3 regions of the Nicoliella sp. ESL1113 genome follow, and region 3 is predicted to be linked to each of the others. Evidence: riboswitches for the same ligand, from Rfam matches in the RefSeq annotation. Region 3 holds a riboswitch; each other region holds the start of a gene.
The links. Region 3 has a riboswitch for thiamine pyrophosphate ahead of thiS (sulfur carrier protein ThiS). Riboswitches for the same ligand answer to the same signal wherever they lie in the genome.

Region 1 (10,168 bases), 320 kb from region 3:
TTCTGCCACTGATGATTCAGCCGCACTACTCAATGCAATTGATTCTGCTACTGAGGATTCAGCTGCACTACTCGATGCAATTGGTTCTGCTACTGAGGATTCAGCTGCACTACTCGATGCAATTGGTTCTGCTACTGAGGATTCAGCTGCACTACTCGATGCAATTGGTTCTGCTACTGAGGACTCAACTGCACTACTCGATGCAATTGGTTCTGCCACTGATGATTCAGCTGCACTACTCGATGCAATTGGTTCTGCCACTGATGATTCAGCTGCACTACTCGATGCAATTGGTTCTGCCACTGATGATTCAGCTGCACTACTCGATGCAATTGGTTCTGATACTGACGATTCAGCCGCACTGCTTGATGAGCTTGGTGCAGACGCTGATGATTCAGCAACTGTTGATTCGGATGTAGCTTCATTATTTTCATTTTCAACTAACCGCGTCCCAGAAAGTTGAGTATTATTTAAATGAACTTGCAATTCATTCCCCATAATAATATCAAAGCTAAACAATCCATTTTTATTCGTTCCTAACAAATTACCATTAAAAAATGAAATATTGGTATTTTCAGATTCTAGGTTCACTCTAAATTGAAGCATCCCAAAATTGAGCTGATGCCCATTTAAATCGATTAATAATTCACGCCCTGGAATTCTAATTCGATTAGTCTTAGTAGATACATCATAGCCGTCTTTTACAAGCTGATTTAAGTTAAGTTCGCTAAGATCGATATCGTTTGACAACTTAATCTGTTTTAGAGAACCGTTGTTCATTGCATTCACAAAATCTTTAGCGTTTCCAATCGAATTATCAATTTGGGTGTTTGCAGAATCAGCATTAGCAGTTTGGTTTGAATTGATCGAATATCCACAAGTAGTTGCAAAAGCTAATGCTACAGTAAATACCACCCAGCGCTTCTTTACCTTTCGTAATTTCTTTTTTTCATTTATATTTTTATTAAACATATTGTTTAACACCTCCGTTAATATATATATTCGTAATTTACCTAATTTTATTTTTTTATTTTTGAGAATAAGGCTAAATATAGTAATCATTTTTATAAAATATGATAATATAAAAACAAGTTGAACTATGATATGTCTACATAACTTAAATACAATACGAAAGGATTTTTAATTTGAATTCAAATCAAACCGCTTTAAATAAAATTAGATCAATCAGCGAAAGTGCTCAAAAAAACAATGAAACAAAAAATTATTATTATGAGGACGTTCTGCTATACACTCATTTTCTAGAACTATGGTCAAAAGAAGATAATCGGGATGCCTTTAGTGAAGATGATCAATCAAGGATTGAAAATTATCTTAATGTTTTAAATAATAAATTTATTTCGGAATACCAAGCAGCTTTAAATAACTTTGATGATGATTTAAATTTACAAAGTGCCGATCTACTCCATCTCACTCCCAAGGATAATAAAGCGAACTTAAAAGAATATGTAACAATTCAGCAATACTTCAATAACCAACTTACTCCTAATGCAGTTATTGATGATATTAACAATATTGATGAACCGGTTAAAAAATTAATCGAGCATAAAGAACTTCCAGAATACGCAAATAAATTAAGCTGGATGGAACTGTACCTTCTCATTAATGCAATTGCTTATCAACATTGGTTCAATAAATAATAAAAGGAATGGATAAATCCATTCCTTTTATATTTGATCATTTTTACTAAAATTATGTTTTAACCTAGGTAAAATCAATTTATCAGAAAATTGAATAATCGGGCCAAGAAGAAAGAATCCAATAATTGTAATGATACCGATTGAATCAATGCTTCTTAAAATAACTGAACATATGAAAATAATAATTGCAATAAACCCCATATCTGCAAACTGAGCTTTAATTGCACTTCCGTGAAAATACTTAAATCGTAAGATATTAGTAGTATCATCATTAGGATGCATGAGAATGTTAGCACGTTGATATACAGAAATCGCTGCCCCGATTAAAATAATTCCTAGAATTGAAACTAACAGGCTTAGCCACTTATTCAAATTGGTTATTCCCATGGCAAGGTTAAATTTATTAAAAATATCAATAAAATAACTGAAAAAGGCCATGTAGATAAGGCCACTAATGATTCGCCACCAGTCAATACGCCTAACTAAAAATTGATTCAAAACAATATTAATGATTCCAAATATAAATAACGTCCATGCAACTGACAGCCCAAACAACTGATTAAAATCAACTGCTACCGCCGTCCAGATTCCATTCCCATTATTAGTCATAATCGTCAGACTATTCCCATAGGCATCAACAAAAAGTCCTAAGATCAATGCAAACATTCTTAATTTAAAAGAATTATAATTTTGATTCAATTCAATCACCCCATTTATAAGTAACAATTATACCAGAAATTAATCTTATGATTTTATAATTAGTTATTTATTAGTAATTATAAATAATAAAAATAATGGTAAGTGGACAATTTTATTATTTGTGCTATTCTTAATAAAAATGATAACATCAAAGGGGTATCTTATATTATGAAAGATAAAAAACGTTTTATTCCCAAGGGGCGCGCAGAGATAATTACTGTTGTTTGTTTACTAGTCGAGATCATGATTCTAATGCCAATGTTGATTAGTAAAATTGCAGGATTAGTTAATAGCAAGTCCGCATCACTACCTGGGTTATGGGCAGTAATTGATTTATTAGTGATCAATATCATTTGGATTTTAACTTGGTTACTTACATACCGATTTGCGCATCGTTATATTACAGTAGTTTTAAAAACACGTAACGTTAAAATGATCCTATTGGTAATTGGTACGATCTATACATTAGAAACGGTTATTAATAATAACCATGCATTGGTTGCCGTATTTTCAATCATCGCATACCTTAGCCTTTGGGCTTGGTTCGATTATGTATTTGCACATCCAGTCGAAAGTAATGAATTAATTGATAAGACCGATCATTTTATAAGGGAACACAAACATTTAAATCGAGGTGAAGTCCAAGACTTGATTCATAAAAATAACCATGAGGTCATTGACTGGTTGGAAACCCACCTAAATGATAATCAAGAGCGAAAAGATAAACACTAATAAAAAAACGACTTTGAAGTTAATCAAAGTCGTTTTTTTATTAAGCCATTGGCCAATTGCGTTGATAATAAGCCATGTCCCAAAATAAATATTCATAACGAGTCGTATTTAGAAAAATTTGGCTCAGTTCTGATAATTCAGACTCAGACTTACCAGATGCCAATTCATCTAATAAGGAAATCGTCCAATTAGTTAAGTTCGTGTACTCATCATCGCTATACATTGATACCCAATTCGAATACAGTGGATGGCTGGCTGCTGGTGTATTCAATAGCTGCTTGCCAATTAAATTATAACTCCACATACATGGTAACAATGCAACTAAGACCTTATCTAAGCCCCCACTTTGGCCAACTGATAGCATATAATTTGTATAACTTAAAGTTACAGGAGTCGGTTGAGTATTTTCTAACTCTGCTTCGCTGATGCCAAATTCACTAGCGTATTTACGATGCAAACCCATTTCGGTGTTCAAAGTAGAACTGAGCAACTCAGCAAACTTTCCCTCTACTTTTAAATCAGAAGCTTTGAGCGCTCCTAGAGCAAATAGCTTCGCATAATCAATTAAATAAATGTAATCTTGAATCATATAAAATTTAAACTTATCAACTGGTAATGTTCCATCCGCTAGTTCTTTTACGAATGGATGGTTATGATTGGCTTCCCAAACAGGTTTTAATTCTGTTACTAACCGTTCACTAAATTTCATTAATTGGACTCCTTTTTGGTATTTAACCATTCATAAATAAATTGAAGTAAGACTTTGGTATATTGAACTAAATCATCAATTTTTAGTGATTCATCTACAGAATGAGCTTCATCAATCGTGCCTGGTCCATAAATAGCAGCTGGAATATTAGCATGACCGAACCATCCCCCATCAGTAACACTTGGTGAAACATCGACTATTGGTCGTTCGTTCGTTACTTGATAGTGAGCATCTCTTAGTAATTCAACTGGTTTTGATTTCGCATCAAGATCAAGGGCTGGAAAGACTTCCCCACGCTCTTCGACCATTGACTTGCCACCCCACTTATAAATGGGCATGTGATTCTTCATCCAAAGGTCTGCCTTGGCAACTTGATCAATGTGATCTTCAACTTCTCTTATTACATCTCGATAGTCCTCATTTGGATAAAAATGAACCGTTACCCACAGTCTACATTCATCTGCAATAAAAGCGGCATTGCGACCCCCTTCAATTACAGCAGGATTAATCGTATCAGAACCAGGTTCTACTCCAGGATAACTTTTATTGACCGCCCAATCTCTTTCTAACTCGTTGAGACCAGAAATTACCTTTGCCATCTTTTCAATTGCGCTAGCAGCCCGTAGCTTTCCACCAGCATTCATCATCTGGCGTCTAGTAGCATCATGAAACGTTTGATCACTTTTGATCGTAATCCAACCAGTAATTACTCCGCCTTGGCCTTGAATATGAAAATCACTAATATCACCGACAATCGCAAAATCAGCTTTATGACCATGTTTGATTGCATCCCAAGTTCCGGCTTCACCACTTTCTTCACCAATAACTGATTCGAATTTTAATTCACCAGGTAGTTCTAGACCAGACTTATTCAACAATTGAATTGCCATTAGCATTGCAGCAAGGGCACCCTTCATATCTGCTACCCCGCGACCGATGACTATATCATCATTAATGACCATCTTGAACGGATCTGAATGCCATTTTTCATCCGATTGAATCGAGGCTACATCCATATGCCCATTTAAAATCAAACTTTGGTATTGATCAGATCCTGGTTTCGTCCCAACAACAATTGAATCATGAGGATAAAGATCCCATTGATCAACATTAAACCCATTTTGTTCAAGAAAGTCCCTAACAAATGCCTGAGCATCATCTGAGTTTCTGCCCGGTGGAGCGGGAGTGGGAAATGCCACTAGCTTACTTAATATTGCTAATAACTGATCTTTATTTTGATCAACATCGTTAATCAACGTCTTAATATCATTTACCATTAAAATAGCTCCCTATTTGTCACTATAATAAAAAGGAGATACTTCAAACAGAAGCATCCCCCCTAAATTCGCAAACCATTAGCTAATTTCAAAGGGCCACTTCCTTGCGCTGGTGCTAACCAGATTCAAGTTCAAAGGGTCAAATTAATTCTCAGCTAAATAGCTCCCCTAGTGACAGTTTATTTTTAATTTTAACGCCTTAATTATAAATTAAAGCTGCTTTTTAATCAAACTAAAATGTCCAATCAAAATGACACCCTAATTGATCAGTTTGTTGCGATTTCTACTCAAGTATTTAAATATCAACATGACCATTCCAATTAAAAACGGGATGAAGTAATAACAGATCCGATAGATCAAGGCCCAAATTACAATAATATCAGTTGAAATCCCCGCTCTTTGTAAACCAAATGTTAATGCGACTTCAAATGAACCGATTCCACCAGGAATTAATGACATCGCTCCCACAATTCCAGCAAAGACTAGCCCTAAGTAAGCTGCTCGTACATCAAAATGAATGTGCATGAAGTAACCGATACTCAAAAAGAATGCTAAACAACACACCCACTCCAAAGTTGAGCCAATCAAGAGGTGGAATAGATCGCGACGATTCAATGTATCGTTTTTGGCAATGAACGGAACTAATAAATAAAGCGGGAACAATAGGCACACTGCCTTAATCCAAAGTGGTTCCATTCCAAAGCGATCAATGTTAAGCAGTATTGCAAGAATATCATTAACGACTAAGCCCGTCATCGTGAACAAGGCGATTTGAGTAACAATCTTAGCAGTCTCTTTATTATTTTCCTGAACGCTGCCGAATAAAAAGATCCTAAGGCTCGCCCCGACCAATCCGCCAGATCCCCCGATGTTTGTGAACGTATTGATTACATAACTACTGGTGATCAACTCTGGCATTGAAATATCCATTTTGACCTTGCGAGTATAAGTAAAATCATAAATCATCATTGGGATGATCGAAAGCGCTCCTAAGATTATCAATGTAGCTAAACTGCCGATCGAAAGTAAATGACTAGCATGTACTAACTTATGCCAAGAAATTTGTTCAAAAATGGAGTGGATCGAATAAACCACGAAAACTAAAATCAATACTACATAAATCCGTTTAATAACGTTAGAGTAACTAGAAAAAGCATCTGCAATCTTATCAATAATTTTAATCTAACTCACCACTTTCTAGTTATCATTAACCAATTCTGTTAACCTAGTATAAAAGTCGGGTAATTGCTTTTGAATGTTGATAATCTTACCATTTATGTCTAAAAAGCAGTGCTCGCTACTAGCCCGACAAACTAGCTGGTCCTTGACCGTCATTAGATAACTTAATACCAACCGATGCTTACTGACCTTGGCAACACGGGTCTCAATCTTAATTACATCAGGAAAGGTAGTCGTCTTTTTATAATCCGCAACGACCTTAGACACTGGCGATATAATTTGATTAGCTTCAAATTGATCATAGGCCCACCCAATTTGTTCCAAAAAATCACTACGCGCTTCTTCCATGAACCGAATGTAATTCGTATGACTAGTAATTTTCATTTTATCAGTTTCATAGTATTGTACCTTATGAAAATATGGATTAACCATTTTAATATCCTCTTCTCTAAATTATTCCATAGTAATTTTATCATAAACCAGCTATTTCTTGATATAATTAAATTAAATTGCAATAAGGGAGTCCTTACAATGAATGAGCCAAGACCCAATTTTCAAGTTAATGCTGACTTTACAGCAATGGATTCAATTACCGCTTCTAAATATATTGATAACGCGCTTAATTTTATTAATCAATTGGAATGGGCATCCAATCAAGTTGATCAAAATGTATATGATGATCTAAATAATCGTTACAGTAATGGACCGACCAGTAGTGAACGACTTAAATTGATCGCTAACCAATTTGATAATGATGATTTCTTACTCAGTATCATTGATCAGCTCCGTGATAAAATTAACGACAGTGCCAAAAGCAATCAACTATACTCGATTACCCTCGGTGATGATGAAAAGCCCCTCAATGATGATGAGATTCAAGACCTGGTCGCTAACCATGAAATCACATTACATAAAGTTTCTGGCAATGACGCTAAATTAGTCCAGACCCAGGTCAAAAGATTATTGGAACAGTATCACAATAATAATTAAATACGAAAAAAGCTGAGACAAATTGTCTCAGCTTTTATTATGAGTCGGGCCAGGATTGAACTAACATCTTCTCGGAAAAGGACCGAGTGCTCTGCTTGAGCTACCGACTCAAAAGAATACTTAATAATATTATCAGAAGTGAGTCCTAATTACAACCATTTCAGGAAAAATATTTCAAAATTTCTTGAGGAGTTTTAAAATCGTACTTTGCATAACCATTTCTTAGCTCTTGATCAATATCTCCCCAACCAGCTAATCCAAAATCGACCCGTGCGTTCTTAGCACATCCCTCATCAGTAAAAGAATCACCAATATACAACGTTTCGTTGCGACTAACCCCCATTTGATCGATTGCAAATAACAATGGTTCTGGAGCAGGCTTATGATAAGGTAACCGATCGGATGTCACAATTACCCATACCTGTTTCATAAAAGCAAAATGATCCTTTAAACTTTGCATATCTTCATTACTTCCAGAAGTGACGATTCCCAATGCCACATCGGGATAACTATCTTGTAGCCGTTGGAAAAATTCATCAAACCCTGGATATAAAACAGGTTTTTGGTTCAATTGAGCTGCTGCGATCGTATAGTCAATTGCCATTTGGTTACTAAATCGACTGGGAATCCCCAGATAATCGATTGTCTGGACCGCAGTTAATGGGAACGTCGCATGCAGTTCAGCATCGGATATATCTTTAATTCCATACTTAGGCGTAATCAGTTTCATAATTGCTGCATAGCGTGGAAAACTATCAATTAAAGTCCCATCTACATCAAAAACTACTGCTTTATACTTCATCATAAATCACCCCGTTAGTTATTATACTATAACAAATCAAAAGGTGTTATAACATGATAAAAAATTGAAAAGTGGTAAAATGAACGTATATCAAAATTTTGTACTATATTTCGGATCAGGAGGATTATCTAATGGAAAATAAAAAAACGATCAAGGCCAGTGTGGCCCTTTTAAAGGTCCTCGAATCATGGGGCGTAAAGGACGTTTATGGATACCCTGGTGGTTCAATTAATTCATTACTAGATGGGTTACAAATTGAACAAAAAAATATTAACTTCATTCAAGTTCGCCACGAGCAGGTAGCAGCACTTACTGCCGCAGCCCATGCTAAATTGACTGGTAAGATTGGGGTCGCATTTGGCTCAGCTGGTCCTGGTGCAGTTAACCTGTTGAACGGACTTTACGATGCGAAGGCTGATCATGCTCCCGTTTTAGCGCTAGTCGGACAAGTTCCTAATACGAATATGAACTATGACTACTTCCAAGAAATGCCTGAAACCCCTGTTTTTAGGGATGTGGCATGCTATGACCGAATTGTGATGACGCCCGAAAGTCTCCCCCACGTGGTCGATGAAGCAATCAAATCTGCTTATAAAAACAATGGTGTGGCCGTGGTTGTCATTCCTAATAACTTTGGTTATGAACAGATTCCAGAAAAGAAGTACTCCTCAGCGAGTTTAAGTGATGAAAAGGTTGCTCCAGAACCTGAAGCAACCGATTCAGAAGTCGACAAATTCTTGACGTTAGTTAAATCAGCTAAACGTCCTGTCTTCCACGCTGGTCGTGGAATCAAGGATGGCGGCGAAAAGTTAGTTGAGCTTTCCAAAAAATTACAAATTCCAATTATTATCGATGGATTAGCAAGTGGATTGGTTCCTAGAGACTACGAAGGCCTATTAGGAACTGCTAACCGTGCTGCATCCAAGGCTGCAGATGAAATTATGTCAGTCGCAGACCTTGTGATCGCAATTGGTGGTGACTTCCCATTTGCCAACACCTACTACGCTAGCCATCCATTTACCTATGTACAAGTTGACAACGATCGTAGTATGTTAGGGCGTCATCATACCTTAGACCTTGGTATCTGGTCAGATGCAACCCAATTTATTGAAAAAGCAATTGAAAGAAGCACTAAGGTCGCTAACACGAACTACTTTAAGGCTGCTGTCGCTGACATGCAGAACTGGAAAGAATATCTAGAAATCATGAAAAATTCAGATGCATCGCCATTATTACCAGGCCAGATGTATAAGGCGATCAATGAAGTGGCAGATGATAATGCTTCCTTCTCAATTGATGTTGGGGATAACATTATCAATACCTTTAGATACCTCGACCTTACTAAGCAAAACAAGTGGGTGATTTCTGCCCTCTTTGCAACGATGGGGAGTGGGCTCCCTGGTGCAATCGCTGCAAAACGTGAATATCCAGATAGACAATCTTGGAATATTGCTGGTGATGGAGCCCTAGCAATGGTGCTTCAAGACCTTGCCACCATTGTAAAATACAAGGTTCCAGTAATCAATGTGGTTACCTCCAACAATGACCTCAGCTTTATTGAAGGGGAACAAGAAGATGCCCCAATGCAAATCTTTGGATTGGATCTGGAACCAATTGACTTTGCAAAGGTCGCAGAAGGATTTGGGATTGATGCAGTAACCGTTACTAAGGTCTCTGAATTAAAACCAGCTTTTGAAAAAGCAGCTGCCACAGTTAAGGCTGGCAAGCCATTTTTAGTTGATGTCGAAATTGGCAATCAAAGAGGCCTTCCAGTTGAAGATCTTCAATTAAGCATCGTTAATGGTAAATTAGATGAATCCGTTAGTCCTAAGTACCTTGACGATAAACCTGCGGATGTTCACTATACACCAAAGGAACTATTCAAACGTTACAATGGTGATAATCTTAAGACATTACCCGAATTCTTTGATGAATTTAACGTTGAACTATAATTCTTGCTATTTTCTTGAACAATTAATAGCAATTTAAAAGAGCTCTATGACGATAATCATTCGTCATAGAGCTCTTTTGTTGTATATATTTAATCTTTAACTTCATTCACTGGTGTATTTGGTTGCTTACCGGCAAATACGTTCAAAATATTGTTCAAGGCTGCATGGGC
Region 2 (10,168 bases), 250 kb from region 3:
AGCGTTTAATTTATCAGTGGTATCAATGTTAACAGCGTTCGTCCCGGTTAAGATGATCTTAGTGCCAGCCTCTTTTTGGACGGTCTTTGAATATGCTTTGACCCGATTGGTCAGTGCTTGCGTTTGCACAGCTTCGGCCCCATGCTTTGGAATTAGGATGAACATTGCGTATTTATGGTTCTTGCTAATTTGGGCGGGGATGCGTGCGATTGCCTTCTTTTTAGCCTCAGCTTGAGCCTGTTTTTGGTATTCGGCAGCATATTGTTGAGCTAATTGTTGTTGCTTTGTTTGATCAGTTGCAAGCGTGGGGTCGCTTTGAACGGCAGCTTGCACCTTTGCTTGGACCGCCGCTGTAATTTGTTGTTTGACCTTAGCTTGATAAGCGGGCTGTTTCATCTCGCGGACGGCCTTTTGATTAACAACTGGGACGATCATTTTAGCACCGTCCATTGCTTTGACCTTATTAGTAATTTGCTGAAGCGTTTTTTCCTGTTCGGCCTTAGATTGGTCCTGGTTCAATTCGACCACCCCAATTAATGGGGCGTTGATTCCTTCGCCAAATTGATCTGAGATAATGTCATATGCTTGTCTTTGCGTATTTTGCTTAGGTAGTGAACCGTTATAAGGCATCCCCAGTCGCATGTTGCGAGCGGGAAGGGCCATTGCTACCAAGATGACAATGCTGACCAATGCCGTAACAAGCGGGAATTTAGTAATCATTTTTACAAATATCCCAGGCTGCTCGGATGGTTGTTGACGCTGCGCTGGTGCTGGTTTAATGAACTTGCTGAGCAACGAGATCAAGGCTGGCAAGAACGTAATTGCTGATAAAATAGCGAACGCCACGGCAATTGCTGAGGCCAATCCCATCTGGGTCAAAAAGTCCATTCCAATGATGCTAAGCCCGGCCACGGCAATGATAACGGTCACCCCGGCAAAGATAACGGAGCCACCGGCAGTGGCAATGGCAATCCCCAATGCTTGATCTGGGGCATGCTCCTTTAGTTCATCACGATAACGGTGGACAATAAAGAGGGCGTAATCAATTCCTACTGCTAGACTAAGCATTGTTGCAAGGGTTTGGGCAACGTTGACGATGGTAAAAAACGATGTCCCAATCGTAACAAGCAACACGCCAGAGAGCAAGCCAACAATGGCACTGATAATTGGAAACCCAGCCGTAATAAAGGAGCGAAAGAGGATCAATAAAAGGATAAACGCAATTATAATTCCAATGATTTCTGATGAACCACCAATTTCAAATGGTGTGATCTGCACAGTCCCATCGTATGCGATCTTGGTCTGGGCGTGGTTGCTTACGGCTTTGAACTGCTTTTCGACGGCTTTGATCTGAGCTTGGCTAACCAATTTGGCATCTTTATCAAACGTTACCGTTACATAAGTAGTGGATTGGTCCTTGCTGACCAATTTGTTAGAGTATGGATTTTCGACACTCTTGATGCCCTTTTCAGCTTTTATATTCTTCATTGCAGCTTCAATTTGACGTTTGAGGGCCTTTTGATTTACGCCGTGTTTTTGGTCGTTTTTAATTACGACCTTCATAGTACCGGCGTTCACATCTTGGTTGAACTCGTGTTTCAATGTGGATTGCACATTGGTGGATGGTAATCCCTTGATCGTAAAGTTTTGATTATAATTAGCACCTAGTTTGCTGACTCCAGTGATAAATATCACTAGCACGAATAACCATACTAATAGTGACTTGAATTTATTATGGAATGACCATTGGCCCAATTTGTTAAGCTTTTGATTCATTTTACCTACCTCTTTCTCAGATTTAATTGATAAAATAATTATAAGATAGACAAAAGTCATGTAAAATGGACAATATAGTGATAGTGCACAAAAAATAAACACAGGAGTAAAAATGTACAAAACATGGCGGACTTTAGAAAACAACGAACCAATTTAATTATCTTTCAAGCGTTGAATAACATGCTTGAAAACGAATCATTTACTAATATTACGGTTAATCAGATTGCTAAAAATTCATTAATTCATCGCAATACTTTTTATCATCATTTTGAAGATAAATACGATTTATTGCATCAATTTATTTTATTTGCAATAGATAATGCTAGTTCTGGAATTGATCAATCTGGATTTAGTAGCCAACCGTTTCATGTGATTCATGAACTATACATTTACAATGATTCTTACCAGCGATTGTTCAACTTACAAAGTCGCGATGAAGAATTTATGCAGATCTTTTCATCAACGTTCGTTGAAATTTTTGTGCAAGGGCGTAACGACGTTGATAATATTTGGACGATGGGTAAAATTTCGGCGATTATGACTTGGAATCGCTTGAATGGAAACCGTTACAACATGTTTGCTGATTATATTTTATTAGATCAAATTTTTACGACCCACCAATTTCCAAAAATTAGTAATTAAATATTTATACTAATCATTTGAAATTATTAAAATACGATGTTAAAATAATTAGAAAGATTATTAGTATTACTCTAAAACGAGGGGAAAATAATGATGGATTTAAAACAATTTATTAGTAAAAGTGCGAACGGAATTCAGCCAGATTTAATTTCTAGCTTTAATAGCCAAGTTGCTGGAATCAAGGGTTTGATCCCACTTACATTAGGTGAACCAGATTTTAATACTCCAGAACATGTTAAAGAAGCTGCGATTCAAGCGATTGAACAAAATGAAAGTCACTACTCTAATCCGCAGGGGATTTTTGCACTTAGAGAAGCGGCAGCCAATTATGTTCATGATAAATATGGTTTGAATTACGATCCAGAGACTGAGGTACTAGCTACGTCTGGGGTGAGTGAAGCGTTGCTGTGTACCTTTTTAGCAATTATTAACGCTGGCGATGAGGTAATCTTACCAACGCCAGCATTTCCAGTTTATGAATCTGTTATCAAGCTACCAGGTGGAAAGCCAGTCTATGTTGATACCTCTAATGACGGCTTTAAACTAACGCCTGCTAAGTTGGAAAAGACCTTAAAGGAACACGGTGACAAGGTCAAAGCCCTGTTATTGAATTATCCAAGTAACCCAACGGGAGTTACTTACAGTGAAGATGAACTTAGCGCTTTAGCTGAAGTAATTAAAAAGTATGATATTTTAGTGATCAGTGATGAAATTTATAGTGAGTTAACTTACGACCACGCTCATTTTTCATTCGCTAAACTCCTTCCTGAGCAAACGATTACTTACAATGGCTTGTCTAAGTCCCATGCGATGACAGGTTGGCGAGTTGGGGTAGTGTTTGCAAAGCCCGCAATTTTATCAGAAATATTGAAGATGCACATGTTCGCTAGTTTCTGTCTTACTGCTAATGCTCAATATGCAGCCATCGAGGCATTTAATAATGGACGCGACGATGCTGAACCAATGAAAAAGGTTTATGAACAAAGACGTGATCTAGTTGTCAACGGTCTTAAAGAAGTTGGGATCAATAGTCCCACCCCAGAGGGGGCCTTTTATATCTTCGCTTCAATTCCTGATTCATACAAGACTGATAGTATGCAATTCTGTCTTGACTTAGCGAATGAAGCGCACGTAGGGGTCGTTCCTGGAGTTGGCTTTGGACCTGGTGGTGAAAATAGCTTTAGATTAAGCTATGCTGCTAGTACGGAAGAGCTAGAGGAAGCTGTAAAACGGATTCAGAATTTTGTGAAAAATCATGAATAAACATCAATAAATAGATAAGTAACCATTTGGGATATTTTGACTAAATGGTTACTTTTTTATAATATTTACAAAAAAATAGTAAAATTTAAAAACCGCGCTAAATCAATGTTGGAAGCGATTTATTTATGCAAAACCGCTATTTTTATGTGAGATGATGTAACACGAAATATATACAAATCTTAAAAAAACTGCTAAAATATAATTAATGAAAATTAAAAATGTGTAACCTATTGATGGGTACACGAAGGGGATATTGTCATGAAAAAATTAAAGGGGTTCTTCGGTGCAATGGTAATAGCGCTGTTTGCGTTATTGATTGGTACTGGCTTTTCAAGTCAGACTGCCCATGCAGAAAAGACCTATCAAATTGGGACGGATGTTACATTTCCTCCGTTTGAATTTGCTAATGATCAAAACAAGTATGTCGGAATCGACATTGATTTGATGAAGGCAATTGCTAAGGATCAGGGCTTTAAGGTAAATATTAAACCAATTGGTTTTAATGCTGCGGTTCAAGCAACCCAGTCAGGACAAATTGATGGTGTGATCGCTGGGATGAATATTACTCCAGAACGTGCACAGACCTTTGATTTTTCCAATCCTTACTACAAGTCTGGTGTTGTAATGGCTGTTAAGCAGGGGGGGAGCGTTAAAGACCTTAATCAACTCCGTGGTAAAAGAGTTGCCGTTAAGACGGGGACTTCCGGAGCTGCGTATGCTAACAGCATCAAGAATAAATATGGCTTTAAGGTGGTTACCTTTGATGATTCTAGTAACATGTACCAAGATGTGTTAACTGGAAATTCGGCTGCCTGTTTTGAAGATGAACCAGTTATGAAGTACAGTATCAAGCAAGGCACGAAACTTTCAATCGTTACTAAGCCTGCTGATAGTGGTTCATATGGTTTTGCCGTTGATAAGGGTAAGAACAAGGTATTGCTTGCTAAGTTCAACAAGGGACTTGCTAACCTCCAAAAGAACGGTGAATATAAAAAGATTGTTGATCACTACCTAGAAAGCAAGGGAACCAATGCTGGTTCTAGTGACCATACCTTCTTGGGAATCCTTAAGCAAAACAAGGGCTTCCTTTGGAACGGGTTCTTACAAACACTTTGGTTAAGTATCGTTTCGATCTTCTTTGCAACATTATTTGGAGTAATCGTGGGACTATTGGGTGTATTGCCTTACAAGTTCTTCCAAGACCTATCTAGTACCATTATCTATATTTTCCGTGGGTTACCATTACTAGTGTTGGCACTATTCATTTACACCGGGATTCCAACTTTAACTGGAACTAAGATTCCAGCGTTCATTGCCGGGGTCGTCACCTTAATGTTCAATGAAGGAGCCTATATTGCGGCCTTCGTTCGTGGGGGGATTAATTCCGTTGACAGTGGTCAAATGGAAGCAGCTCGGAGTTTAGGACTGCCATTCTCCAAGTCGATGTTTAAGGTTATTCTTCCACAGGGAATTAAGTTAATCATTCCATCATTCATTAACCAATTTATTATCACTTTGAAGGATACTTCAATCCTATCAATTATTGGAATTCTAGAATTAACCCAAACTGGTAAAATTATTATCGCAAGAAACCTTGAAGGATTTAAGGTCTGGACAATTGTTGCTTTGATTTACTTAATCGTGATCACGCTGTTGACCTGGTTATCTAAATGGGGTGAAAGGAGAACTAGATTATGATTAAAGTAGACGTTAAAAACCTAGTCAAGAACTACGGGAGCAACCACGTTTTAAAGAACGTTGACTTTCAAGTTCAAAAAAACGAAGTGGTCGTAATTATCGGACCATCCGGATCTGGGAAAAGTACGTTATTAAGAACCTTGAATAAGTTGGAAGAACCAACCTCTGGTTCCGTAATCATTGATGGGAAGGACATCGCAGACCCAAAGACCGATATGAATAAGGTTCGTGAAAACATCGGGATGGTGTTCCAACATTTCAACCTCTTTAACAATCTTTCAGTTGGTGACAACATCATGTTAGCACCAGTTGAGTTAAAGAAGGAAACTAAGGAAGAAGCTGCTGAACAAGCCAAGAAACTCTTGGAAGTTGTTAACCTTTCCCAAAAATTTGATGCAAAGGTGCAATCACTTTCTGGTGGTCAAAAACAACGGATCGCCATTGCCCGTGCTTTAGCCATGAAGCCAGACATCATGTTATTTGACGAACCCACCAGTGCCCTTGATCCAGAAATGGTTGGTGATGTTTTGCAAGTAATGAAGCGTTTGGCTAAGGATGGAATGACAATGGTGGTCGTAACCCATGAAATGGGCTTTGCCCGTGAAGTTGCGGACCGCGTGGTCTTTGTTGATGACGGTAAGATTTTGGAATCAGGAACGCCTGAAGAAATCTTTGATCATCCTAAAAATGCCAGATTACAATCATTCTTGGAAAAAGTGCTATAAAAAATAAATAATGAAATAACCATCTTTCGGATTGCGAGGGATGGTTATTTTTTTATGCTTTGATAACAATTTAGATGATGGCTGAACCAACGCTTTATGGGGCGGATTGTTTAGCTCACTAAAAATAAAATAACTTTTTTGTTACTATAATATCCACTATTTTTTGAAACATTTATCTAAAAATGTCACTTTTGCTTGTTGTTTGATTATGCTATACTCAAATTACTTAATTAACTGCAAGGGGAGCCGTTCGGCTGAGACTAGGTTAATCATGACCTTGACCCTAATGAACCTGATCTGGTTAGTACCAGCGTAGGAATGCAGCGGATATTTATGAAAACTATCCAATTCTTTTTGTGGTGCAAACTATCCAATTTTTTGTTGTGAATTGGGTTCTCAGTTTAATTAAGCCAAAATGCTTAAGGAGAGATGTTTTCATGAATAATGAACAGGAAAAGCAAAGTTTGGATCCCGCAAACTTAAAATGGGGGCAAACGTTTCTTGCAAGTATTCAACATATTTTTGTTTCAAATGTATGGTTAGATCCAATTTTTGTGGCTTCAACAGCTGGGTTATCACTGAGCTTATCGACTAATTTAGTTAATGCAATTTTTATTGCATCTGGGTTAGTAACGATTATTCAAGCCACTAAGTTAGTTCGCCTTCCAATTGTGCAGGGACCATCCGCAGCTTTTGATGCGTTGATGATCAATGCTGGAAAAACGGGGACGTTACCCGCAGCTGGCGGATCGATTTTACTAAGTGCGATCTTAGCCTTCTTTTTAGCGGTTACTGGTTTATTGTCCAAGTTAACTAAATGGCTTCGACCAGCAATCACTGGAACGATTATCTTTTTAGTGGGGGTCTCATTAGCTAGTTTTACACTAGCGGAATTTTTAGGTGGGGACCCGACTGCAGCATCATTTGCATCACCCAAGACCTTATTCGTAGCAATTGTAACCGCAGGAATCGTAGTCTTTTTATCGATTTTTGGAAAGGGTGCTTGGCATCGCTATTCATTTTTAATTGCATTGGTAGCTGGTGATCTGATTGCAGGATTGACTGGCATGATCAATCTATCAGCGGTTGGTTCTAAGCCACTGTTCGGTTTACCACACATCCTTCCTTATGGGATGTTGAAGTTTAATTGGACCATCTTCTTAACGTTCTTCATTGCCTACTGTGTGGCGATTATTGAGGCATTGGGAGTATATGAAGCATCGGCTGATGTAACTAATACTAAGGTGGACCAAAAGAGAATGGAAAAGGGAATTGCTGGTGAAGCAGCGGGATCAATCTTGTCATCACTAATTGGTGGGTTCCCAACCACAGCATTTGCTCAAAACTTAGGAGTAATGAAGCTGACTGGCATTCATTCTAGAAAACCAATCCTACTAGCTGGTAGTTTGTTAGTGGTATTAGGCTTTATTCCAAAGCTAGGGGCCTTTTTATCTTTGACTCCCGCTCCAGTAATTGGTGGGATGTTCCTACCAGCAGCGGCCACGTTAATTACAACTGGTTTTAATATTTTAAAACGTGCTGAAAATAATGATACGAATAACTTAATTATTGGTTTATCGATTATGCTTGCAATCGGGATTCCAGCTTATGCTTCTGGCTATACGGGAGCATTAAAGCCATTATTAACTAATAACATTTTATTAGGAGCAATTTCTTCAGTTGTTCTTCACATTATCCTAGTGGCAATTCCTAAAGCATTTAAAAAGCAGGAGGCGGAATAGCAATGGTGCTATCAACAGTTGAAATTCAAAGAGAAGTTTTAGCGTTTATTGATCAATATGCAGTTGCTGATGCGAACGAAAGCGCAGGTGCGTTTAACGAATTAGCGCTTAAAATATTTAACTATCAATTTGAAAATAACTTACCGTTTAAAAAATATGCCAAGAGTCAAAGAAAGACCCCGTTGTTAGTGCGGGATTGGACTGAAATTCCATTGATGCCAATTCAGGGTTATAAACGATTGACCTTATCTGCCACCCCGATTACGGATGATGAACCCGTGTTTATGTCGAGTGGAACGACCGATCCAACCCATCGGAGTCGTAATTATCACCCCACTTTTAAAACTTGGGATGCTTCGATGCGCTTTCCGTTCAAGAAATTTGTAATGCCTGATCATGATAAAATGCGGATCATTGGTCTATTTCCAGGTGAAGATATCAACCCTAATTCTTCACTGTCCAGATACGTTAGTAAGGCAGTCGAATTTTTTGGTGATGAGCAAAGTAAAATCTATGTGGATGAATCACAAATGGATTTTGCTGGCATTATTGCGGCCTTGCAAGCATCAATTAAGGCCAATCAACCAGTAATGTTACTGGGGGCCAGTTTTTCATATGTTCACTTATTAGACTACCTGAAGCAAAACGATTTACATTTCCAGTTACCAACCGATAGTCGGCTGTTTGATACTGGTGGTTTCAAGGGACAGTCCAGAAGTGTCGAATTTCAAACGTTGATGCAAGAAATCGAAGATACGTTTGGCATCGATCGTGATCACTATATTAACATGTATGGGATGACTGAAGTTTGTTCACAATGCTATGACCAAAACATTTATGATTTATATCATGATCAATCAATTAACTACGATAAGGCTGCGCCAGCATGGGTGCGGATCCAAATTTTAGATCCAGATCAATTAACGCCGGTTAAAAATGGTCAGGTCGGGCTAATTGCATATTACGATCTTTCGAATTGGAATTCCTGTGTGGGAATCTTAACCGAAGATATGGGTGTGCAAGATGAAGCAGGCTTTAAATTGTTAGGCCGGGTCAAGGGCGCTGAAGCTAAGGGGTGTTCGATCGCGGTCGACCAACTACTGGCTTCTAATCAAGCTGGTGATCAAATTGACTAAGGATCCCATTCAAATCATCCCGATTGACCTGTTTAGCCTTCCTCGTGAGGTGCAACCAGTTAATTTTAATTACTATTCAATTTCGGATGGTAATACGACATATTCTTTCCGTTATCCTGAGTTGACCGCTGCTGAAATTGCGCAGACTGCTCGGATAATTAAGCACCACCAACATAGTTACCTAACTAAATTAACGCTTGCTGAGATCATTAATGTAATTGATCAGGCGGTGCAAAAATGGACCGACCCAGAATACGAGCAGCGCAAATTGGCAATTAAATTGATTCCTAAAATCACTGGCTATAATTCAGAAACGGTGTTATTAGAAATTAAGCGCTTTGTTCGGTTGTTTAGGAAAAAAGAGCTTTTGAGATTCGTTGATACTGAATTGGATCAACCAGGGATTTTAGATGAATTTCATCCCCAAAGAAGTGGTAGCAACACGAAAGCATTTGGCCCTGACGGCATTTTTCATGTCTTTTCTGGTAACATCCCAGCGCTGCAATTGTGGCCATTGGTCATGGGGCTCTTAGTTAAATCAGCTAATTTGGGCAAAACGTCGCTTGCCGAACCACTGTTTCCAATCCTGTTCATGCAATCGATTGCTAGTGTTGATGCGCACATGGCTGAATGTGTTTCAATCTTGCCATGGCACGGGGGCAACACTCAACTAGAGCAAGCCGCCATTAATAATACGGATGCGACGATCGTTTATGGTTCTAATCAAGCCGTTGATAGCATTCGGCAAATGGTGCCCACTGACAAGAAATTTTTACACTATGGCTATAAGATTAGTTTTTCAATGGTCGGGAAAGAAGCGCTGACTCCTGAATATTATCGCGAGACCACACATAAGGCTGTCGAAGATGTTGCCGTTTATGATCAACAAAGTTGTCTTTCTGCCCAAACTATTTTTGTGGAAAGCGGCGGGGCAATTAGTCCGCGGTTATTCGCTAGGGTAATTGCCAACGAGTTGGCGGACTATCAACAAAAACGGCCGCGCGCCCAACTAACGAATGAAGAGGCGGCTGCGATTAATCGACTGCGCAATGAGTGTCAAATAACGCAAATTCAAAATGGATCCGTAGAGGTAATTAGTAGTGCCCATAGTACCGATTGGACAGTCATATATCACGAAGAACCTGGGTTCGCTAATTCACCATTGAATCGGACGGTGCACATTTTT
Region 3 (10,168 bases):
CTAGGGTTGATTCAAAATGCTGGGTCAGTCTTTTTGGGTCGATATGCTAGTGAACCGCTTGGTGATTACGTTGCAGGTCCTAATCATGTCTTGCCAACCGGTGGGACTGCACGGTTTGCTTCTCCACTTGGGGTTTATGATTTTGTTAAGCGGACCCAATTTGTACAATTCGATAAACCAAGTTTGCAAGCAGATGTTCCAGCAATCGCTAAGTTAGCAAGAACCGAAGGGCTTGAAGCCCACGCTAGAGCCGTTGAATCACGGTTTAAGAAATAGGGGGAGATTTAGATGCGGAAAGCTGAAATTACTAGAAAAACCAATGAAACTGATATAACAGTGAAACTAAACTTAGATGAACAAAGTGGCATTGAAATTGATACTGGAGTTGGCTTTTTCGATCACATGTTGCAATTATTCGCAAAGCACGGGCGATTCGGATTGGTAGTCAAAGCCCGTGGCGATCTTCAAGTCGATGCTCACCACACGGTAGAAGACGTTGGAATCGCCATTGGAGAATGTTTGACGCAGGCGCTTGGAAATAAGGAACAAATCGAACGCTACGGTGATGCATTCGTTCCAATGGATGAAACACTGGCTCAGGTAGTGATTGATTTGAGTGGCCGTTCATACTTAGTATTTGATGCTGAATTGACTAATCCACGGTTAGGGATCTTTGAAACGGAGGTTACCGAAGACTTTTTCCAAGCCTTAGCATTCAACGGCCAATTTAACTTACACGCTCGGGTGTTGTACGGTCGTAATACCCACCACAAGATCGAAGCATTGTTCAAGGCTACGGGTCGTGCATTAAGAAAGGCTGTTACCATCAATCCAGAAATTAAGGGTGTGAACTCAACCAAGGGGGTCATTTGATGATTGCAATTATCGATTATAACGCTGGAAATGTTTATAACGTTTTAAAGGCCTGTAAAAAACTAGGCATTGAGGCGCAGTTGACTGCAGATCCAGAAACGATTCAAAATGCAGATGCAGTCTTATTCCCAGGCGTTGGTGCATTTAAGGATGCTATGGATACCCTTAATGAACGTGGGTTAGTCGATGTCATTAAGCAAACCGTTGCTAACGGCACCCCATTTTTAGGGATTTGTCTCGGGATGCAATTATTGTTTGATTCATCAACTGAATTTGGCAATACTGCAGGTTTAGGACTGATCACTGGTAAGATTGAAAAAATTCCCAATGATAATGGCAATCGAATCGTTCCACATTCTGGTTGGAACCAAAATCAAGTCAAGCGTGATTCAATTTTTAATGGAGTGCAAGGGCAATATACTTATTTTACTCATTCATATTACGCAGTTTGTGATCCGCAATTTATTATCTCCAGTGTGGACTACGGGGTTGAAATTCCGGCAATTGTCAATCGTGATAATATCTATGGTTTTCAATTTCATCCCGAAAAAAGCGGGCAAGTTGGTTTAACGCTTTTAAAAACATTCTTCGAACAGGCGGTGGTCAAATGATTTATCCAGCAATTGACTTGAGGGCGGGTAGCAGCATTAGACTGTACCAAGGTAACTATCAAAAGCCAACCCTCGTGAACGCAGATCCAATCGACCAAGCAAAATCGATTCGCACCAGTGGAATTCAAAATTTACACTTGGTTGACTTGGATGGGGCAAAGAATGGATTACCGACCAACGTTGAATTAGCAAAGCAAATTGCGGCCATCATTGATGGACAAACTGAAATTGGCGGTGGAATTAGAAATGAAGCCACAATTGAGATGTATTTGGCAAATGGGCTTTCACGGGTAATCTTGGGTTCGGTAGCATTAAAGGATCCAGCATTTACCACTGCCATGATTCAAAAATACGGTAGTGAACACATTACGATTGGTGTTGATGGGGCCAACGGAATGGTTGCTACCGAAGGTTGGGTAGAGCAATCGAACGTTAAAATGGCTACCTTGATCAATAAGATGGCATCCGTTGGGGCGAATCGGTTTATCATTACCGACACCAAAACTGATGGGACGTTAAGTGGCCCCAATCTAGACTTATTAGGAAGTTTAAAACACCAATTTCCAGAATTAACGCTCGTTGCCTCTGGTGGCATTAGAGACCTTTCAGACGTGATTAAACTAAAGTCGATTGGAATTGACGATGTCATTATTGGTCAGGCAATCGCAGATCATAAGGTAACGCTAAAAGAAGTTGCGGAGGCGAATAAATGTTAGCAAAACGAATTATTCCATGTTTGGACATTGCAAATGGACGGGTCAAAAAGGGGGTTAACTTTGTTAACTTAAAAGATGTTGGTGACCCCGTTGCAATTGCAGCAACCTATGAGCAACAGGGAGCTGATGAATTAGTGTTCTTAGACATTACGGCAACTAATGAGAAGCGCAAAACAATGGTCGATGTAGTAGCTGATGTATCTCAACAAGTTTTTATGCCATTGACGGTCGGTGGTGGGATTAGTTCGATTTCAGATATGGAATCGTTATTACACGCCGGAGCTGATAAAATTTCAATTAACTCATCTGCAATTGCCAATCCGAATTTAATAACCGAAGGGGCGAAACGATTTGGTAGTCAAGCAATTGTGGTGGCCATTGACGTGAAATGGGATGCAGCAGCTCAAAAGTATGTTGTTTATACCCATGGTGGGACTAAAAATACTAAAATTTCAGCAACTGAATGGGCGCAATTAGCGGTTGCTAAGGGAGCTGGAGAATTGTTGATCACTAGTATGGATCAAGATGGAACTAAGGACGGATTTGATGAAAAACTATACCAGCAGATTGGTCAATTAGTGGATGTACCGATCATTGCTTCTGGTGGTGCGGGCCGAGGATCTGATTTTGTTGATTTATTTAAGAATACCAAGGTCACAGGCGCGCTAGCCGCATCTGTTTTTCACTATCAAATTCTTTCGATTCCAGAAGTCAAACAACAATTAAAAGATGAGGGGGTCTCCGTTAGAATATGAAACCAGACTTTAGTAAGCTATCTGGACTATTGACCACCGTTGTGATTGATTCGAACACTAAACAAGTATTAATGGTCGCTTGGATGAATCCAGAAAGTTATCAGCGAACGATCGAAAGCGGTGAGACGTGGTTTTGGTCACGTTCGCGAAATGAATTATGGCATAAGGGTGAAACGAGTGGAAATACACAGCGGGTAACTAAAATGGAACTGGATTGCGATGGCGATACCCTATTAGTATCCGTTGTGCCGAATGGGCCAGCTTGTCATACTGGTCATGTAAGTTGTTTTTTTAACCCAGTTGAATTTAAAAAAGGAGTCGATAATAATGGATAAACAAAACTTAGAAGAATTATATGAAATGGTCAAGAAGCGGAAAGCAGAACCAATCGAAGGTTCATATACTGATTATTTATTCACCAAGGGTTTGGACAAGATCCTTAAAAAAGTTGGTGAAGAAACAACGGAAGTCATCGTTGCCGCCAAAAATAAGGATCCTAAGGAATTACAATATGAAACTGCTGATATGCTATACCACTTAATGGTGCTATTGGTAGAATCTGGTGTGTCTTTTGATCAAATTAAGACCGAACTTGGTTCTCGAGTGGGGAAAATGAGTCAATACAAAGATCGGGCCCCAATTAAAAAGTTATAGAATGGAGTGATTTCCAATGAAGAGTGCAGTTAAAGGGCTAGAAAACTACGTCCCCCCAGTTGCGATTGAGCAACTTAAGAAAAAGTACGGATTAAATCGAATTGTCCGTTTATCAGCAAATGAAAATCCGTATGGGACTTCTCCACAGGTTGCTAAGGCAGTCACTTCTGCAGTTCCACAGTCGGAAAACTATTATCCTGATAGTAATTGTACGGAGCTACGCAACTTAATCGCTAACAAGTTAAAGGTTCCTAGCCAAAATATTGTTTTTGGTTGTGGATTGGATGAAATAATCTCAATGGTTTCGCGCATTTTTTTGAATGCTGGCGATGAGGTAATTGTTTCAGAACCCACTTTTTCTGAGTATCAAATCAATGCTGAAATCGAAGGCGCTAAGACGATCAAGGTTGCAGTGAATGCTGATGGTCAAAATGATCTTCCTGCATTTTTGAGCCAAATTAATGCAAATACGAGCTTAGTGTGGCTCTGTAATCCTAATAACCCGACTGGGGGCTATAATTCAGTCGAATCGATCCGCCAGTTTATGTTAAAAGTGCCTAAGGATGTCTTGGTGCTCATTGATGAAGCATACATTGAATACGTAACCAGTGCTAAGGATTCTTCAGCCGTTCCATTATTAAAAGAGTTCGATAATTTAGCGGTGATGCGGACTTTTTCAAAAGCTTATGGTTTAGCTAGCTATCGGGTTGGCTATATCATTATGGACGCTAAACGCGCGGGGTATATGCAAGCGGTCCGCCTACCGTATAACCTCAATACGCTTTCCCAAGTTGCCGCAGTTGCTGCGCTTAGCGATCCTGAATTTGTTCAACGAACGGTAAATAATAATAAGACTGAACGTGATGGATGGGAACAATTTTTAAAGCAAGCTAATTTAAAATACTATCCATCGCAAGCCAATTTTATTTACTTTCAAAGTGCTGATGCCGATAAAGTCGCAAATGAATTACTCCAAAAGGGCTACCAAGTTCGTGTTGGTCAACAACCAAATTGGATCCGAATTACAATTGGGCGACAAGATGATAATAAAGCGATTCAGGACATTATTAAAAGCTCCTTATAATGTTATCAATAATTACATGTATAATAGTCAGCTGATTTTGAATAAATAACCTCTTTGTCACGATAAAAAAGCATAAAAACCAATTTTTTGAAAAAAGCTTTGCTTTTCGAAATAAATATGGTAGAATAAATTAAAATTAAATGAGAAAAAGCTAATTTGGTTTTAATGTTATGTGAATCAACGGGACGTCACGTAACTTTTTATTACATTTATTTTGGGTAAATACAAAATTGGTAAAGGATGTGTTGATCATGGCTAACTCAAACATTAGAGAAAATCCAGATGGAACTTACCGTTCATTGAGTAACCGACATGTGCAAATGATTGCAATTGGTGGCACGATTGGAACTGGGCTATTCTTAGGATCAGGGACGACGATTTCTAAAACGGGACCATCCATTTTGATCGTATACTTAGTCTTAGGATTGTTCTTCTTCTTGATGATGCGTGCAATTGGAGAAATGTTTTATTCAGATCCATCGCACCACACGTTTGTATCATTTATTACTAAGTATTTAGGACCTGCTGCAGGTCGATTCACAGGTTGGACCTACTGGATCGGGTTGGTGTTTGTCTGTATGGCTGAAGTAACTGCGGTGGCCACTTATGTACAATTCTGGTTTCCTAATCTGCCAGCATGGTTGATTGAAGTCGTCTTTTTGGCTGTTCTTTGTGGCTTAAACCTAGTGGCTGCGCGTCTGTTTGGTGAAACCGAATTCTGGTTCGCAATGATCAAAATTATCGCAATCGTTGCTTTGATCGTTACCGGGATTTTTATGATCTTTAGGCACAGCGCAACGCCACTTGGTCATGCATCACTCGCTAACATTACTAATAATTTGACATTATTCCCCCACGGTTCATTTAACTTTATTTCTGCGTTTCCAATGGTATTCTTCGCCTTTCAAGGAATTGAATTCGTAAGTATCACGATTGGTGAAGCAAAGAATCCACGGCACGTGATCAAGAAGGCAGTTAATGAAACCTTACTTCGCATCTTACTATTCTACATTGGTGCATTGGTGGTAATTATGGGAATTATTCCATGGACTTCACTTTCACCAGATAAAAGTCCATTCGTTCAAGTTTTCCAATTGGTTGGAATTCCAGCTGCTGCAGCTGTGATCAACTTTGTGGTTCTAACTTCTGCTGCTTCGGCATTAAATAGCTGTATCTTCTCAGCTGGTCGTCACTTTTACCAACTAGCGACTGAAGCAAAGGAAGGCAGCTTCATGAAGGAAAAGTTTGGTAAAATCTCTAATTCTGGGGTTCCGGCAGCTGCCATTTTACTATCAGCTAGTTTGGCATTGATCACTCCAATTATGAGCCTTAGTGCAGCGACTGGAGCAGTCTTTACAATCGTAACTGGTGCATCTAGTGATATGTATATCTTGGTATACGCATTAACAATGCTTGCACATCGGAAATATCGTCAATCAAGTGATTATATTGAAAATGGGTTTAAAATGCCTTGGTACAATGTTACCAGTCCGCTCACCATCGCTTTCTTTTTGGTAATCTTCGCTAGTTTATTCTTCATTCCCGATGATGTTGTAGGTGCCATTGCTGCAATTGTATGGGCAGTTGGATTTGGTGGATATGTATTGATTAGCCAAAGAAAATCAGAAGCAAGTATAAATGGATAATATTAAAAAATATCTTATTATCGATCGATAATAAGATATTTTTTTGTTGCTAGCTTTTTATCAAATTGTCCTTGGCTTAAAATTTTATTATTGACAAATTTTTCACCTTAATGTTAATATAAGATTGTTCAAAATTAAATATTTATCACATTGTATCTGGGGTGCCAAGCAATTGGCTGAGATTATACCCATTGAACCTGATTTGGTTAATACCAGCGAAGGGAGATGCAGTTCTTTTATCGCTGATTAATTATCGAATAATTAGGACGGTTCTCCTGGGTTTTACTAGGGGAACCGTTTTTTATTTACAATTGTGATGATAATTTAAACACTGGGGTGCCAAGTAATTGGCTGAGATTATACTCATTGAACCTGATGTAGTTGATACTACCGAAGGAAGGGGTTTAATCTTAACTAGTGCGTTAAAAAACCTCCTTTCTTGGGTCTAGAAAGGAGGTTTTTACTTTGGTAACCATTAATGGAAAGCCAGTGGAAGCATTGGCGGGAAAACCGCTATCATTCTTATTGGCTCAATATGCTCAGCATCAAGATAACGTTGTTGTCGAATTAAACGGATCAATCGTCCATCGCAATGAAATCGATGGAATTACTTTAAATCCAAATGATCACGTTGAATTAATTTCTTTCGTAGGAGGTGGTTAGCAATGACGGTTCAAATTGATGGAATCAGTGTTGAAGATTTTTTTATGCAGATGAAGGATCGTAATGTTGATAACTCGTATCAGGCCCTAAAGAATGCACACGTTACGATTGCAGGTTCAGGCGGGTTAGGATCTAACATTGCAATTGCATTGGTGCGTTCTGGTGTAGGCCATTTGACCCTAATCGATTTTGACGATGTGGAATTAAGCAACTTGAACCGCCAACAGTTCAAGTTCAGTCAAATTGGGATGCCAAAGGTCACTGCATTAAAGCAAAATTTATTAGAATTTAATCCCTTTATTAAAGTGGATGCGATTAAAACAAAGGTCAGTGCTGAAAATATTGAGCAACTCTTTGCTGACTGTGACATTATTTGTGAAGCTTTTGATAACCCTGCTGCCAAGGCGATTCTACTCGATGGGGCGACCAGTGCTTTTCCAGATAAACCATTAGTAATGGGCAACGGATTAGCGGGGGTCCATGGTGCAAATCAAATTCAAACCAAACAACAATCCCCAAACGTCTACATTAGTGGTGATGGTCAGACGAGTGGATCAGAGGGATTGATGGCACCACGGGTAATTATTTGTGCCGGTCATCAAGCAAACGCAATTTTAAGATTACTCATGCAACTACCAGTGGTTGAAAATAAGGAGGAAATTTAACATGGCAATTAAAGACGATTTAGTAATTAACGGACACCATTTTACATCACGGTTTATCTTAGGTTCAGGTAAATATTCATACGACCTAATTGATGCTGCAGTTCATAATGCCAAGGCTGAAATTATCACAATGGCATTGCGGAGAACCGAAGCAGCAGCCGAAAATATCTTAAACTTTATTCCAGAAAATGTCACTATCTTACCGAATACATCTGGTTGTAAAAATGCTGAAGAAGCAATTCGGATGGCTCGAATCGCGCGCGAATTAAGCGGCAGTGATTTCATTAAGCTAGAAGTGATTCCAGACAAAAAATACTTAATGCCCGATAATGCAGAGACGATCAAGGCGACTTCCATTTTAGCTGATGAAGGTTTTACCGTAATGCCATACTTCTTACCAGATTTAATCACTGCAAAGCGGTTAGTTGAAGCTGGAGCATCAGCGGTGATGCCATTAGGCGCACCGATTGGGACTAACCGCGGCTTAGCCACTAAGGACCTAATTCAAATTTTGGTCAACGAAATCGAAGTACCAGTGATTGTTGATGCCGGAATTGGACGGCCTAGTCAAGCTGCTGAAGCCATGGAAATGGGAATTGATGCCGTAATGGCGAATACTTCAATGGCAACTGCTGGCGACATCCCATTAATGTCAGAAGCATTTAAGCTAGCGGTTGAAGCTGGGCGCAAAGCATACCTTGCTAAGCCAGGACGGGTAGTTAATAGTGGTGCGGTTGCTTCTTCACCACTTCTTGGGGTTAGTAAGTAGGCACTGTCATGGTGATGAAAGGAACGCTTAATTTAAACGATTGGTTAGACCAATTTACTGTTGATTCCGATGAAGGACAACACCGATTGGTTTATGATGAATACTGGATTGAAAATCAAATTCGGTTGATTCACTTAGGACAGCGACTGGGTTTTAAGGCGACCGTTGACATGGTTGGAAACGTCTTTTTAGACTTCATCGGGCAAACGGATTCGGTGATTGCGGTTGGTTCCCATATGGATACGGTCGATCATGGTGGTAAGTATGATGGACTATATGGCGTTTTGGGTGGATTAAAGGCGATTGTTGATACAGTATCCAAAAATGGCAAGCCGAATAAAACGCTGCGCTTGATCTCATTTAGTGAGGAAGAGGGGAGTCGTTTTCCCGCTACTTTTACGGGTTCGAAATACTATGTCAATAAAACGCTTCCGCCAAAATTAGTCGATGCAAATGGGACTAGCTTTGAAGCTGCTAGAAAAAAGGCCGTTGAGCAATTGACTAGTCAACCACAAGTTACTTTGCGTAATTGTGAGTTACCTGATGCTTTTACGGAATTGCACATTGAACAGGGTCCCCAATTAGAAAGAACGAACGCATCGATTGGGTTAGTAAATTCGATCGTTGGGCAACGGCGCTATACTGTGGATATTAATGGACATGCTAACCATGCTGGAACGACACCGATGCAGGGGCGCTGTGATGCGCTAAGAAAAGGGTGTCATCTAATTGATTCGATTTATCAATTGGGTAATCGTTTTAAACAACCGTTCGTTTTGACGATTGGTAAAGTCATGAACCACCCCAACGTTAGCAACGTTATCAGTGGACAGTTTAGCTTTACGATTGATTGCAGGTCTGATTCTGAGGATCAACTGGATGATTTTGAATCCCGCTTAAATGAATTAGTTAAAAGGCAGCGTGAAATCATCGATCGTTATTTACAGGTTCCTGTTACCCAGTTAAACCGTCAGCTTCTAAATGTTAACCAAGATTTAGCGCGTCAATCTGAAATCACATTTTTAGAAATGGCATCTGGAGCAGGACATGATAGTCAGATAATGAGCAAGGCCGTTGCGACTGCAATGGTATTTGTTCCCAGCAGTAATGGAATTAGCCATCGTCCCGATGAGTTTACAGTCGCTGCTGATCTAAATGCGGGGGTACATTTCTTATCGATGATCTTACAAAAACAAGCCTATTAGGAGACTGAAAATGAAGTTGAAACAGAACTTAACCCTGAAAATTCTTCTGGGAATGTTGATTGGAATCTTAATTGGTGGAATTGGTGGTTCCAAGGTGGCGTGGTTACAAATATTTGGTGAAATTTTTTTACGCCTTCTTCAAATGATAGTAATCCCACTGGTAACTTGTTCGGTAATTTCAGCTGTGGGCCACTTTTCCGTCGGTCAGTTTCGTAAGATTGGAATGCAAATGGTGATGATTTTTCTAGCCACCACGATTGCTGCAGCTGTGGTTGGTTTATTAGTCGGGTTACCAATTAGGTTGAACTTGAACCTAGCAAGTCACGCCAGCGGGTTGGTTCATAAACAGTCGCCTTCGATTTCCGATACGATTCTATCATTTTTTCCGCAGAATATTTTTGAAGCTTTAAGTGCCGGTCAGGTCATTCAAATCACGATTTTTGCAATTATTTGTGGATTTACAATTATGCGAATCAATCGTCGGGGGCAATTCGATTTAGTCTTGGGTGCGATTGATAAGTGTAATC

Region 1: linked by a shared signal. The riboswitch ahead of ACSYTJ_RS08510 (acetylornithine deacetylase) and the one ahead of thiS (sulfur carrier protein ThiS) in region 3 are both predicted to bind thiamine pyrophosphate.
Region 2: linked by a shared signal. The riboswitch ahead of ACSYTJ_RS08155 (uracil-xanthine permease family protein) and the one ahead of thiS (sulfur carrier protein ThiS) in region 3 are both predicted to bind thiamine pyrophosphate.

What each region holds. Positions count from the first base shown of each region.
Region 1 covers NZ_CP196388.1:373,194-383,361, reverse strand. The annotation lists gene ACSYTJ_RS08535 (hypothetical protein) at 1-972, opposite strand, end outside; gene ACSYTJ_RS08530 (hypothetical protein) at 1,146-1,658, shown strand; gene ACSYTJ_RS08525 (DUF6198 family protein) at 1,686-2,357, opposite strand; gene ACSYTJ_RS08520 (hypothetical protein) at 2,526-3,089, shown strand; gene tenA (thiaminase II) at 3,130-3,798, opposite strand; gene ACSYTJ_RS08510 (acetylornithine deacetylase) at 3,798-5,075, opposite strand; TPP riboswitch at 5,160-5,255, opposite strand; gene ACSYTJ_RS08505 (lysylphosphatidylglycerol synthase domain-containing protein) at 5,334-6,239, opposite strand; gene ACSYTJ_RS08500 (acyl-CoA thioesterase) at 6,273-6,686, opposite strand; gene ACSYTJ_RS08495 (hypothetical protein) at 6,786-7,244, shown strand; gene ACSYTJ_RS08490 (HAD family hydrolase) at 7,405-8,049, opposite strand; gene spxB (pyruvate oxidase) at 8,178-9,998, shown strand; gene ACSYTJ_RS08480 (phosphoglycerate dehydrogenase) at 10,088-10,168, opposite strand, start outside.
Region 2 covers NZ_CP196388.1:301,194-311,361, forward strand. The annotation lists gene ACSYTJ_RS08130 (MMPL family transporter) at 1-1,776, opposite strand, end outside; gene ACSYTJ_RS08135 (TetR/AcrR family transcriptional regulator) at 1,900-2,418, shown strand; gene ACSYTJ_RS08140 (aminotransferase class I/II-fold pyridoxal phosphate-dependent enzyme) at 2,509-3,681, shown strand; gene ACSYTJ_RS08145 (amino acid ABC transporter substrate-binding protein/permease) at 3,940-5,379, shown strand; gene ACSYTJ_RS08150 (amino acid ABC transporter ATP-binding protein) at 5,376-6,104, shown strand; TPP riboswitch at 6,334-6,440, shown strand; gene ACSYTJ_RS08155 (uracil-xanthine permease family protein) at 6,542-7,846, shown strand; gene ACSYTJ_RS08160 (LuxE/PaaK family acyltransferase) at 7,849-8,982, shown strand; gene ACSYTJ_RS08165 (acyl-CoA reductase) at 8,975-10,168, shown strand, end outside.
Region 3 covers NZ_CP196388.1:52,118-62,285, reverse strand. The annotation lists gene hisD (histidinol dehydrogenase) at 1-276, shown strand, start outside; gene hisB (imidazoleglycerol-phosphate dehydratase HisB) at 289-873, shown strand; gene hisH (imidazole glycerol phosphate synthase subunit HisH) at 873-1,484, shown strand; gene hisA (1-(5-phosphoribosyl)-5-[(5-phosphoribosylamino)methylideneamino]imidazole-4-carboxamide isomerase) at 1,481-2,200, shown strand; gene hisF (imidazole glycerol phosphate synthase subunit HisF) at 2,194-2,955, shown strand; gene hisI (phosphoribosyl-AMP cyclohydrolase) at 2,952-3,290, shown strand; gene hisE (phosphoribosyl-ATP diphosphatase) at 3,283-3,609, shown strand; gene hisC (histidinol-phosphate transaminase) at 3,626-4,693, shown strand; gene ACSYTJ_RS07130 (amino acid permease) at 4,945-6,339, shown strand; TPP riboswitch at 6,487-6,580, shown strand; TPP riboswitch at 6,662-6,756, shown strand; gene thiS (sulfur carrier protein ThiS) at 6,805-7,002, shown strand; gene thiF (sulfur carrier protein ThiS adenylyltransferase ThiF) at 7,005-7,667, shown strand; gene ACSYTJ_RS07115 (thiazole synthase) at 7,669-8,436, shown strand; gene ACSYTJ_RS07110 (hydantoinase/carbamoylase family amidase) at 8,445-9,641, shown strand; gene ACSYTJ_RS07105 (dicarboxylate/amino acid:cation symporter) at 9,652-10,168, shown strand, end outside.